Regions from separate parts of the Xenorhabdus sp. PB62.4 genome, predicted to be linked through region 3. Evidence: predicted binding sites of a transcription regulator. Region 3 holds the regulator's gene; each other region holds the start of a gene.
What was found. Region 3 encodes CRP, which controls carbon source genes, mostly activating them, when cyclic AMP is high. Its sites were predicted from a motif close to ATGTGANNNNNNTCACAT; they were not measured.
Positions count from the first base shown of each region.

Region 1 (3,219 bases), on a different contig from region 3:
CATGATATCGTCGATCACTACACTTATGTGTTCATGGGTGACGGTTGCATGATGGAAGGGATCTCTCATGAAGTGTGCTCTTTGGCGGGTACGCTGAAACTGGGCAAATTGATCGCTTTCTATGATGACAACGGTATCTCGATTGATGGTGAAGTTGAAGGTTGGTTTACTGATGATACCGCAGCACGCTTTGAAGCATACGGCTGGCATGTTATCCGTGGCGTAGACGGCCATGACTCTGATGCAATTGCAGCCGCTATCGAAGCCGCACGCAAAGAGACAGGCAAACCATCTCTGTTGATGTGTAAAACGATTATCGGCTTTGGCTCTCCAAACAAAGCAGGCAAAGAAGAATGCCACGGTGCTCCATTAGGTGATGCTGAAATCGAAGCAACCCGCAAAGCACTGGGTTGGGAACATCCTGCGTTTGAAGTTCCTCAGGACATTTATGCTGGCTGGAATGCTCAGGAAGCCGGTAAGGCCAAAGAAGCAGCATGGGTAGAGACGTTTGCTGCCTATGCGCAGGCGTATCCTGAACTGGCGGCAGAATTCACCCGTCGCACCAGCGGTGAATTGCCAGAGAACTGGGAAGCTGAATCCAAGGCATTCATTGAAAACTTACAACAGAACCCCGCCTCCATTGCAAGCCGTAAAGCCTCACAAAATGCGTTGGAAGCGTTTGGTAAAGTTCTGCCGGAATTCATGGGTGGTTCCGCTGACCTGGCACCAAGTAACCTGACCATGTGGTCTGGTTCTAAGCCACTGAATGAAGTACAGGACGGTAACTACATTCACTACGGTGTACGTGAATTCGGTATGTCTGCCATCATGAACGGTATCGCACTGCATGGCGGTTTTGTGCCTTATGGTGCAACATTCCTGATGTTTGTGGAATATGCCCGTAATGCCGTTCGCATGGCAGCATTGATGAAAATCCGCAGCATCTTCGTTTATACCCACGATTCTATCGGTCTGGGTGAAGATGGCCCAACCCATCAGCCAGTTGAACAAATCGCCAGCCTGCGCGTAACGCCAAACATGAGCACATGGCGTCCATGTGATCAGGTTGAATCTGCGGTTGCATGGAAATATGCGATTGAACGTAAAGATGGCCCAACTTCTCTGATCTTCTCCCGCCAGAATCTGGCACAGCAAGCACGTACTGCTGAGCAACTGGCGAATATCGAGAAAGGCGCTTATATCCTGAAAGATTGCGCAGGTCAGCCTGAATTGATCCTGATTGCAACAGGCTCTGAAGTTGAACTGGCTGTGAAAGCGGCTGAACAACTGAGTGCAGAAGGCCGTCAGGTTCGCGTTGTTTCCATGCCGTCCACTGATGCTTTCGACAAGCAGGATGCGGCATACCGTGAAGCAGTACTGCCTGCGGCGGTTTCTGCTCGTGTTGCCATCGAAGCGGGTATTGCTGATTACTGGTTTAAATACGTTGGTATCAACGGCGATATCGTCGGTATGAATACTTTCGGTGAATCAGCACCTGCTGATGCTCTGTTCAAAGAGTTTGGTTTCACTGTTGAAAACGTCGTTTCTAAGGCAACCGCTCTGCTGAAATAATCGGCAAATTATTCTCTTAAGCGCATTCGAATCAATTTTGGAGCGAATGCGCTCTTTTTTTATTCAATTTTTCCTCTACAGTGTGATGAATGGCGCTTGCCATTATGCTTTTTTTCTCGTAATCTGCTTTTATAGTAGCTGAACCGTTTCAGTTTGGTGCATAAAATCCATAAATTCAGTGCGTAAATCAGAGTGAAAAAATGTCTTGTCTGTCACAATCTGGTTAATTTTGTGATGAATTATCCGTACAAGCAGCAGTTGCTCAGTTATCCTAAGCGGTTGCATGACTACAGAGACATTCAGGGAGTAACATGACTATCAGGGTAGCGATTAACGGTTTTGGGAGAATAGGGCGCAGTGTCTTGCGTGCTATTTACGAATCCGGGCGTCGGGCTGAAATTTCAGTGATCGCTATCAATGAATTGGCAGATGCGGAAGGCATTGCTCATTTATTGAAATACGATTCCAGTCATGGGCGTTTTGCATGGGATATACGCCTGAATAATGATTTATTGCAAGTAGGAGATGACAGTATTCGGCTGTTTCATCAGCAGGATATTTCAGCTTTGCCGTGGAAAGATCTGGGTATTGATATTGTGCTTGACTGCACGGGTAAATATGGCGAGCGGGCAGATGGAAAAGCTCATATTGCCAGTGGTGCCAAAAAAGTCCTGTTTTCTCATCCGGGAGGAAATGACTTGGACGCAACCGTGGTATATGGTGTCAATCACCATTCATTGGTTACGGAAGATCGCATTGTTTCCAATGCCTCCTGTACAACAAACTGTATCATTCCCATCATCAAAGTGTTGGATGATGCGTTCAATATTGAATCTGGCACGGTGACAACCATCCATGCGTCGATGAATGATCAGCCAGTGATTGATGCGTATCACCGTGATTTACGACGAACCCGGGCGGCCAGTCAATCCATCATTCCTGTTGATACAAAATTGGCGGCAGGCATCACGCGTATTTTCCCCAAATTTAGTGATCGGTTTGAGGCGATTTCTGTACGAGTGCCCACGATTAACGTGACAGCCATTGACTTAAGCGTGACAGTCCGCGCCGCAGTGAAAGTTGGCGATGTGAACCGGCTCCTGCAAAAATCAGCTCTCAGAGAGTTTCGTGGTATAGTGGATTACACTGATTTGCCGTTAGTTTCAACGGATTTTAACCACGATCCCCACAGTGCCATTGTTGATGGAACACAAACGAGGGTCAGCGGTAATCACCTGATCAAAACCCTCGTATGGTGTGATAATGAATGGGGCTTTGCTAATCGCATGATTGACACAGCGCTGGCAATGGCCGCAACCGGTTTCAAATAATCATTTGTTATGCCATAAACGGTACATAGCAGAAGATTGAGTAATTTTATAAAGAATCAATGAGAGGATTCACCATGTCTGTAATTAAGATGACTGATTTAGATCTGGCGGGTAAACGCGTATTGATCCGTGCTGATCTGAATGTGCCTGTAAAAGATGGCAAAGTGACTTCTGATGCACGTATCCGTGCGTCTTTGCCGACGATTGAGGCTGCGTTAAATCAGGGAGCCAAAGTCATGGTTACTTCTCACCTGGGACGCCCGACTGAAGGAGAATACAACGAAGAGTTCTCACTGAAACCTGTCGTTGATTACCT
Region 1 covers NZ_NKHR01000016.1:38,384-41,602, forward strand. The annotation lists gene tkt (transketolase) at 1-1,572, shown strand, start outside; gene epd (erythrose-4-phosphate dehydrogenase) at 1,884-2,903, shown strand; gene pgk (phosphoglycerate kinase) at 2,978-3,219, shown strand, end outside.
Region 1: epd (erythrose-4-phosphate dehydrogenase) is a predicted target of CRP. The motif match lies at 1,653-1,670, and genes of this name have one in related genera.

Region 2 (3,219 bases), on a different contig from region 3:
GGCGAATTTGTTCATTATCCGACTGAAAAATGGTTCCCTCTGCCGGAAGATGATTCTCTGCCAGAAGGGATTTTAGATGAGCGCCTGCATCGTTTTTACAATCCAGATAATGCGCTCTGTGCCAGCCAATTGATTGACCTGCAATCGGGTAATGAGGAGCGTGGTATCTGTGCCTTACCATTCACGCGCCAATCAGATAACCAGGCTATTTATATTCCGATGAACATTGTCGGAAATCTGTATGTTTCAAACGGCATGTCCGCCGGAAATACCATGAACGAAGCCCGCGTTCAGGGGTTGTCTGAGGTGTTCGAACGTTATGTGAAAAACCGTATTATCGCAGAACGCATCAGCTTGCCTGAAATTCCACAGGATGTTATGAACCGCTATCCTGCCGTAGTTGAAGCAGTCAACAAATTGCAGGAAGAAGGCTTCCCGCTTTATTGCTACGATGCCTCACTCGGTGGTCAATTCCCTGTAATTTGTGTTGTATTGTTCAATCCGAATAATGGTACTTGCTTCGCATCCTTTGGTGCTCATCCTGATTTTGGCGTTGCGCTGGAACGCACTGTTACAGAGCTGCTGCAAGGGCGCAGCCTGAAAGATCTGGATGTCTTTACTCCACCAAGTTTTGATGATGAAGAAGTCTCTGAGCATACTAATCTGGAAACTCACTTTATTGATTCGAGCGGTGCAATCAGTTGGGATCTTTTCAAACAGGATGCCGATTATGAATTTGCTGACTGGAGTTTCAGTGGTACGACAGAGGAAGAGTTTGCCACTCTGATGGGAATCTTCAATACGCTGGATGCTGAAGTCTACATTGCAGATTACGAACATCTTGGCGTTTACGCATGTCGCATTCTGGTTCCTGGCATGTCAGATATTTATCCGGTTGAAGATTTACACATTGCCAATAACACGATGGGCACGCATCTGCGTGACACGATCCTGGCGTTACCGGACAGTCAATGGCAGCCGGAAGAGTATCTTGCCTTTCTCGAACTATTGGACGATGAAGGACTGGATGATTTCACCCGCGTTCGTGAATTATTAGGTATTGCTGCGGGTAAAGATAACGGCTGGAGCAATCTGCGTATCGGTGAATTGAAATCTATGCTGGCACTGGCTGGTAACGATTCGGAACAAGCCCTGATCTGGGTTGAATGGACACAGGATTTCAATGCCTCTGTCTTTACCGCTGAGAGAGCTAATTACTATCGCTGCCTGCAAACACTGCTGCTATTAACTCAGGAAGAAGATCGCGAACCCGCACAGTATTATCAAGCATTCGTTAAGATGTATGGGCAAGATACGGTTGATGCTGCTTCCGCTGCTATTGCTGGGGAGAACTGTTTCCACGGTTTATGGTCTGTTGATTCAGAATTAAAAGCATTGCCCGCGCATCAGGCATTGTTGAATGCTTATGAAAAACTGCAAAAAGCTAAACGTGAGTTTTGGGCGAAATAATTAAACTGTTACATTAAAGTTTATTAACTATAAAAAGTAAAATTCAGGTTAAATATAATTTATTTCAAAACAACAAATAAATGACAATTTGACCTGTTATTTTACTTTTCCATCTGAACTCTCTAAAACCCCCTACATAAAATATTTTTATAAATTTTAAAAAATATTTTTTCTTTATAATCAAAGTGATAAAATAATAACGCTGCATTTTGACGTCCATAGTTCACCAAACTTTCGGGCTAATATGATCCATATCAAATTCAGGTCAATGTCCATTTGTTACTATCATTGCGTGCTACAATTATTTAAGGATAAAGAGAGTGTTAGGATGAAAACTGACAACCCTTTTAATTTATTTCCACCTGCTGTAATGGCACAAATCTCTGATGATAGTGGTGTATATAAAGTCAATAAACACCCCGCAGTGACGTACTTATCGGCAATCATGGCAGGTGTGTTTATCTCCATTGCTTTTGTTTTTTATATTACGGCAACAACAGGAACCTCATCCATTCCTTATGGATTGGCAAAATTGACGGGAGGGATCTGCTTTTCCCTTGGCTTGATGCTGGTGGTTATATGTGGTGTTGATCTTTTCACTTCCACGGTACTGACGATCATTTCAAAAGCAACAGGGCGCATTACGTGGTCACAGATGTTCAGGAACTGGATTAATGTTTATATCGGTAATCTGATTGGCGCGTTATTTTTTGTGATCCTAGTTTGGTTCTCAGGCCAGTATGCCGTTGCCAATGGTGCCTGGGGGCTGAATGTATTACAGACCGCGGATCACAAAATGCACCATACCTTTATTGAAGCGGTATGTTTGGGTATTTTAGCCAATTTGATGGTCTGCCTTTCGGTTTGGATCAGCTATGCCGGACGCAGTTTGACCGATAAATTATTCGCGTTGATACTCCCGATTGGGATGTTTGTTGCCAGCGGCTTTGAGCACAGTATCGCTAATATGTTTTTAATTCCGTTCGGGATCGTCATCAGAAACTTCGCGCCAGATGAATTCTGGGTGAGAGTGGGAGCAACCCCCGAACAGTTTCCTCAACTCACCATTTCGAACTTTATTACCGATAATCTGATCCCTGTAACGATAGGTAACATTATTGGTGGTGCTGTATTAGTTGGGTTGACTTATTGGTTTATTTATTTACGTGGCGGCAAAAAGCATTAACTGCGCCTCCACGCCAGATTTATTAAAATTTCCACTGTTAAAAGGTAGAAGTATCATGTCTGAGTTAAATGAAAAATTTTCTGTAGCATGGCAAGGATTTAACGAGGGTAGCTGGCAAAATGAAGTTAACGTTCGTGACTTCATCCAGAAAAACTATACTCCGTATGAAGGTGATGAATCATTCCTTGCAGGCGCCACAAAAGAGACAGATATTTTGTGGGAAAAAGTCATGGAAGGTATCAAAATCGAAAACCGTACTCATGCACCGGTAGATTTTGATACTAATGTTGCGTCTACAATTACCTCTCATGATGCTGGTTATATTGCAAAAGATCTGGAACAAATCGTTGGTCTGCAAACTGAAGCACCTCTGAAACGTGCCATTATTCCATTTGGCGGCATTAAAATGGTTGAAAGTTCTTGCAAAGCCTATAACCGCGAACTGGATCCAAAACTGAAACAGATTTTCTCTGAATATCGTAAAACCCATAATCAGGGGGTATTCGATGTTTATACACCTGATATCCTGAAATGCCGTAAATCTGGTGTATTGACTGGCCTGC
Region 2 covers NZ_NKHR01000002.1:31,504-34,722, forward strand. The annotation lists gene ycaO (30S ribosomal protein S12 methylthiotransferase accessory factor YcaO) at 1-1,470, shown strand, start outside; gene focA (formate transporter FocA) at 1,799-2,656, shown strand; gene pflB (formate C-acetyltransferase) at 2,712-3,219, shown strand, end outside.
Region 2: focA (formate transporter FocA) is a predicted target of CRP. The motif match lies at 1,713-1,730, and genes of this name have one in related genera.

Region 3 (3,219 bases):
GATTTCAGCATGCTGGAAAAAACATTTTCTGATTATGGGGAAACAGGCAGCGGGCGCTGTCGAAAATACCTCCATACCTACGATGAAGCCGTACCCTATAACCAAGTACCAGGCACTTTCACACCGTGGGAACCCCTGCCATCAAATACAGATATCCTGTTTTATGAAGGTCTGCATGGCGGTGTTGTCACGCCACAACACAATGTCGCCAGCCATGTTGACCTGCTGATTGGTGTTGTGCCTATCGTTAACCTTGAATGGATACAGAAACTCATCCGTGACACCAGCGAACGCGGGCACTCCAGAGAAGCCGTTATGGATTCCGTTGTCCGCTCAATGGATGACTATATCCGCTATATCACCCCCCAGTTTTCACGCACTCACATAAATTTCCAGCGCGTTCCCACGGTTGATACATCTAACCCCTTCTCTGCCAAGGCTATTCCGTCACTGGACGAAAGTTTTATCGTGATTCGTTTCCGTGGCCTGACTCAAATTGATTTTCCATATTTACTGGCGATGCTTCAGGGTTCATTTATTTCCAGTATAAATACCATTGTTGTTCCGGGTGGAAAAATGGGACTGGCGATGGAGTTAATTATGGCGCCAATCGTTAAGCAATTACTGGAAGGCCAAAAAATTTCATGACATAAACTGCTTTTTATTTTAAATAAAGCAGGCAACAAAAAATAATGTTGCCTGTTTTATTTAAATAAATAAGTCGTTCTTACAATAATAAAGTGGCTGATAAAAATCAGTTTTAGCCAGAACAGTGAAGCTACATAAAGCTCATCATAACGGAAACGCTGTCCAGAATTAATAAATACATTGTCAATAAAATAACCTCTCTAAACAGATTTCTGGTAATCTGGCAACCAGTTTAATATGCTGAAGCGATACAGGGGAAGACAGAAACGTTTTCCTGTGTTACAAACAAGGTTACAAGCGAGATTGGCAAGTTATATGGGGTGAGATCAATATGCCATCACTTTGGTATTCTTATAATCCATATAAAATTCCTGCTTGTCAGTTTTTCAGCAAGTTAATATGTTAAGCTATTGACTTTATAAAGCTAGCCTGAAGAGAAACCATCTGTTTCTCACATCATAAAGGCAGAAATAACAACAGAGGATAAAGCGAATGGTTCTCGGCAAGCCACAAACAGACCCTACTCTTGAATGGTTTTTGTCACACTGCCATATTCACAAATATCCATCCAAGAGCACGCTTATTCATCAAGGTGAGAAAGCAGAAACGCTTTACTACATTGTTAAAGGTTCGGTTGCTGTTCTAATAAAAGATGAAGAAGGTAAAGAAATGATCCTCTCTTATTTAAATCAAGGGGATTTCATTGGTGAACTTGGATTATTTGAAGAGGGGCAAGAACGTACTGCATGGGTGCGAGCCAAAAGCGCCTGTGAAGTGGCTGAAATTTCCTACAAGAAATTTCGCCAGTTAATTCAGGTTAATCCTGACATTCTGATGCGTTTATCTGCTCAGATGGCAAGTCGTCTACAAACAACTTCCGAAAAAGTAGGTAATCTGGCCTTTTTGGACGTTACAGGCCGTATCGCCCAGACGCTGCTCAATCTGGCTAAACAGCCTGATGCCATGACTCACCCTGATGGTATGCAAATCAAAATTACCCGTCAGGAAATTGGGCAGATTGTGGGTTGCTCCCGTGAAACAGTTGGTCGCATTCTTAAGATGCTGGAAGATCAAAACCTGATCTCCGCACATGGTAAAACCATTGTTGTTTATGGAACACGTTAGTTCCCGACAACCCTGAAATTCAGCCAGTGCAATTTATTACATCCGCACTGGCTTTTTTTGTTGCTTTTCCCGGCCGTTATTTTATTGATTTAACCATCGCGATATTGCCATATCCAACCGCGCTATACCTTCTGTTATCTCATCCTCAGCAATAATTAATGATGGCGTAAAGCGTAAGATACTGTCTCCGGCACTCAATAGCATCAATCCGTGCTCTGCCACTTGGTGCAATATTTCTCTGGCCTTGCCTTGATATTCCACTTTCAATACAGCGCCAATAAGCAACCCTTTTCCACGGAATTCATGGAAGATGCCATATTTTTGATTTATCTTTTCCAGTGCATGAATGATCATATCGTGGCGTTTTTCCACTCCCGCCAGTACTTCTGGTGTGTTGATGATATCCAAAGCGGCACAACCGATAGAGCAAGCCAACGGATTTCCTCCATAAGTTGTTCCATGCGCGCCTGTTTCCATCGCCGTCGCAATCGTATCTGTCGTTAGCATCGCACTAATCGGAAAGCCTCCTCCCAATGCTTTTGCCGTCGTCAGAATATCCGGTTGGACGCCGTAATGCTGATAAGCATACAACTTGCCTGTACGCCCCATTCCACTCTGGACTTCATCAAAAATCAGAAGCGCCTGATGCTTATCACATAACTTCCGCACACCATGAAGAAACGCTGTCGTTGCAGGCGTAACACCGCCTTCTCCCTGAATCGGCTCCAGAACAACAGCACAGGTGTCATCATCGATTACCGCTCTGACAGCATCCAGATCATTAAAAGGGACGTGTACTATATCGGCCGGTTTAGGCCCGAATCCTTCGGCGTATTTCGGCTGTCCTCCCACCGAAACGGTGAAAAACGTGCGTCCGTGAAACGCATGATGAAAAGCAATAATTTTGGTTTTATGGGGATGATGGCGGGTAATCGCGTAACGACGGGCCAGCTTAAATGCTGCTTCGTTGGCTTCCGCTCCGGAGTTAGCGAAAAATACTCGCTGTGCAAACGTTGCATCAATCAACTTTTTCGCTAAAGTTAAGGCGGGTTCATTGGTGAAAATATTGCTGACATGCCACAATTTTTCACCTTGCTGTTTCAGAGCCGCCACCAAGGCCGGATGACAGTGCCCCAGAGCCAAAACAGCGATACCACCGGCAAAATCGATATATTCTTTGCCCTGCTGATCCCAGACCCGGCTACCTTGCCCTTTGACAGGAATAAAATCCGCTGGCGCATAAATTGGCAACATAACCTGATCATAAGTATTCCGGCTATTTGCTGTGTTTTCTAGCATTTCCCCCACCTTATTTTTCTATTTGCCACACCGAAGTGAAATAATAATCACTAAATATGAATAAAAAATCAATTAGAGGCAAATAAAAAAACGAGTGAGGGATGACCGATAATACCTGACTAATACTTAAGAAAATTATTCAATAAC
Region 3 covers NZ_NKHR01000015.1:26,729-29,947, reverse strand. The annotation lists gene Xenpb_RS12870 (phosphoribulokinase) at 1-648, shown strand, start outside; gene crp (cAMP-activated global transcriptional regulator CRP) at 1,141-1,773, shown strand; gene Xenpb_RS12860 (aspartate aminotransferase family protein) at 1,855-3,072, opposite strand; gene Xenpb_RS12855 (aminodeoxychorismate synthase component II) at 3,192-3,219, opposite strand, start outside.

Region 4 (3,219 bases), on a different contig from region 3:
CTATTCAGATGATTAATCAAAAGATAAATCGAGAAATATGATGAAAACAGCATTATTACTTATCGATCTGCAAAATGATTTCTGTACCGGGGGCGCACTGGCGGTTAAAGAGAGCGAGACTGTCATTAAAGTAGCGAATGAAGTTATCGCCCTCTGTCAGGAAAATAATAGCCAGAAGAATCATATTGCTATTATTGCCAGTCAGGATTGGCACCCAACAAACCACATGAGTTTTGCCGTAAATTCCGGGCAAAAAATGGGGGAATTAGGTGAGCTTAATGGCATTCCCCAAATATGGTGGCCGGTTCACTGTGTACAGGGGCAATTTGGAGCAGAATTTCATCCTTTATTGAACCAATCTGCTATCCGGGAAGTTTTCCAAAAAGGCGAGAATCCCCAGATAGATAGTTATAGTGCATTTTTCGACAATGACCATAAAAGCGAAACTCAACTACATGAATGGCTGGCTGAACATAATATACAACGCTTACTTGTATTGGGCATTGCTACTGATTACTGCGTTAAATTTACTGTACTTGATGCTCTGGCTCTCGGCTACGAGACCTATGTGATTACAGATGGTTGTCGTGGTGTCAATATTCAGCCTGATGACAGCCAGCATGCCTTTGAGGAAATGGCATCCAAGGGTGCTAAATTAATCTCACAAAGCGAAATAGTATCGATTTTGTAAACACCAAAAGTCGCCTCGTCCTTGGCTAAAAATAATTTTAGCCAAGGACGAGGTTTTTATTTCGATTCAATTCATATCAGTCTTCTGATTGTGGTTTTAATTTTGCAACCATTTCAGACTGGAATGTCGCTTTTAGCTCTTGTTTACTTTTGACAGTAATTTGGCCATCTGTGCCAATCGTCATATGTTCAGGATCATGATTATACCTGGCTTGCCAAAGCATCACCGCCTGTAAACTATGTTCTTTCTGTTCTGGCGTAAGCGGTACGCCATCCTGCCATTTTCCTAATTCGACAGCCTGAACCAATCGCTGATAAATTTCGGGTGTCATGGCAGAGATTAAATCATCCAACTTCATTAATATTCCTTAACGGCTACATGGCTACTTTATATTATTTACACGATGACACTGAGCATTACTATAAGCCGACACTATTTCAATTAATATAATTGCAAATTAACAACATAATTTTAACACTAAAGCTGAATCGTTTCTTTTGCACTATTAACCCAGTAGTTTCACCTGAGTTCAAAAAGCAGCCTTAAATGACATTAACCTGCTGTTTCTTCGCCTGTTTCTTTATCGATAAAACGCAATGCTGCTGAATTAATGCAGAAACGTTCCCCTGTCGGTTTGGGGCCATCGGGAAAAACATGCCCTAAATGGGCCTGACAATGGCTACAACGCACCTCTATCCGGTGCATATTATGTGAATAATCATCAAGGTAAGTGATAGAATCATCATTGATTGGCTGGTAAAAACTCGGCCATCCGCATCCGGAATCAAATTTAGTCTCTGAAACAAATAATGGCTGGCGACAACACAGGCAATGGTAAATACCACTTTTTTTGTTGTGCAGTAGTTTTCCTGAAAACGGCGGCTCAGTGCCAGCTTCTTGTGTAACATGGCGCTGCATTGTACTAAGCTGTTCTATAGAAAGGGAAATATTTTGACTTTTAGCCATGATGACCACCTTTTAAGGCCAATATTTTCAATAAAAAATCATCGAAAACAACAAAAAATCAACATAAACATGTTAAAACGCATTCTAACCCATTCAACACAGCAATTTACCTTACTAATTGTGATAAGTCTCACATATCTAACCGATGGTAACTTTAAATATCTCCCTATACCCCGATAATGGTGTGCGTAGAGCTTGTCCCGGCCGTATAACAATCGTTCAAGTAGTGATTATTAAATTGATCTTTTTCAATTGTTGACACGATTCCGCTTGACGGCTGGCAAGATTTTGGTAACTTTAGAAACAACTTTTAATTCACTAAAAAATAGCTGGTGGAATACTATGACTATCAAAGTAGGTATTAACGGTTTTGGTCGTATCGGCCGTATTGTTTTCCGTGCTGCACAAGAGCGTTCAGATATTGAAATCGTTGCTATCAATGATCTGTTAGATGCAGAGTACATGGCTTACATGCTGAAATACGATTCAACCCATGGCCGCTTCAACGGTACTGTTGAAGTTAAAGAAGGTCAGCTGGTTGTTAACGGCAAAACCATCCGCGTTACATCTGAAAGAGACCCAGCTAACCTGAAATGGAACGAAGTGGGTGTTGACGTTGTTGCAGAAGCAACAGGTATCTTCCTGACTGACGAAACTGCACGTAAACACATCGCTGCGGGCGCGAAAAAAGTTGTGCTGACTGGCCCATCCAAAGACAACACGCCAATGTTCGTAATGGGTGTCAACCACAGCGCTTATGCAGGTCAGGATATTGTTTCTAACGCATCGTGCACCACTAACTGTTTGGCTCCACTGGCTAAAGTTATCAATGACAAATTTGGCATCGTTGAAGGTTTGATGACAACTGTTCACGCAACAACTGCAACTCAGAAAACTGTTGACGGTCCTTCTGCGAAAGACTGGCGCGGTGGCCGTGGTGCAGCTCAGAACATCATCCCATCTTCTACTGGTGCAGCAAAAGCAGTAGGTAAAGTTATCCCAGAACTGAACGGTAAACTGACGGGTATGTCTTTCCGTGTTCCTACTCCTAACGTTTCTGTTGTTGACCTGACTGCTCGTCTGGAAAAACCAGCAACTTACGCAGAAATCTGTGACGCAATCAAAGAAGCAGCAGAAGGCGAGTTAAAAGGCATCCTGGGTTATACTGAAGACGACGTTGTTTCTACCGATTTCAACGGTGAAAAACTGACTTCTGTATTTGATGCAAAAGCAGGTATTGCCCTGAACGACAACTTTGTAAAACTGGTTTCTTGGTATGACAACGAAACAGGTTACTCAAACAAAGTTCTGGATCTGATCGCTCATATTTCTAAGTAATCGAGCTTTCTCCATATTCAAAAGCCACCTGTTTACGGGTGGTTTTTTATATTCCCAAATTTATATTTTCAGAACATTGAGCTATTCTTGAGCCTTAGCACCACTACTCATTCAAGATGTTACCTATTCAGGTTTACATAAGGTTATGGCAAATGCTTGATAAAATTTTTTCATTACCGATTGTAGAACAGATATCCCCTTATATCAGTCAACGAAACATCGAC
Region 4 covers NZ_NKHR01000014.1:83,359-86,577, forward strand. The annotation lists gene ansA (asparaginase) at 1-16, shown strand, start outside; gene pncA (bifunctional nicotinamidase/pyrazinamidase) at 41-691, shown strand; gene Xenpb_RS12640 (YeaC family protein) at 768-1,049, opposite strand; gene msrB (peptide-methionine (R)-S-oxide reductase MsrB) at 1,244-1,657, opposite strand; gene gapA (glyceraldehyde-3-phosphate dehydrogenase) at 2,000-2,995, shown strand; gene Xenpb_RS12655 (D-hexose-6-phosphate mutarotase) at 3,148-3,219, shown strand, end outside.
Region 4: msrB (peptide-methionine (R)-S-oxide reductase MsrB) is a predicted target of CRP. The motif match lies at 1,776-1,793, and genes of this name have one in related genera.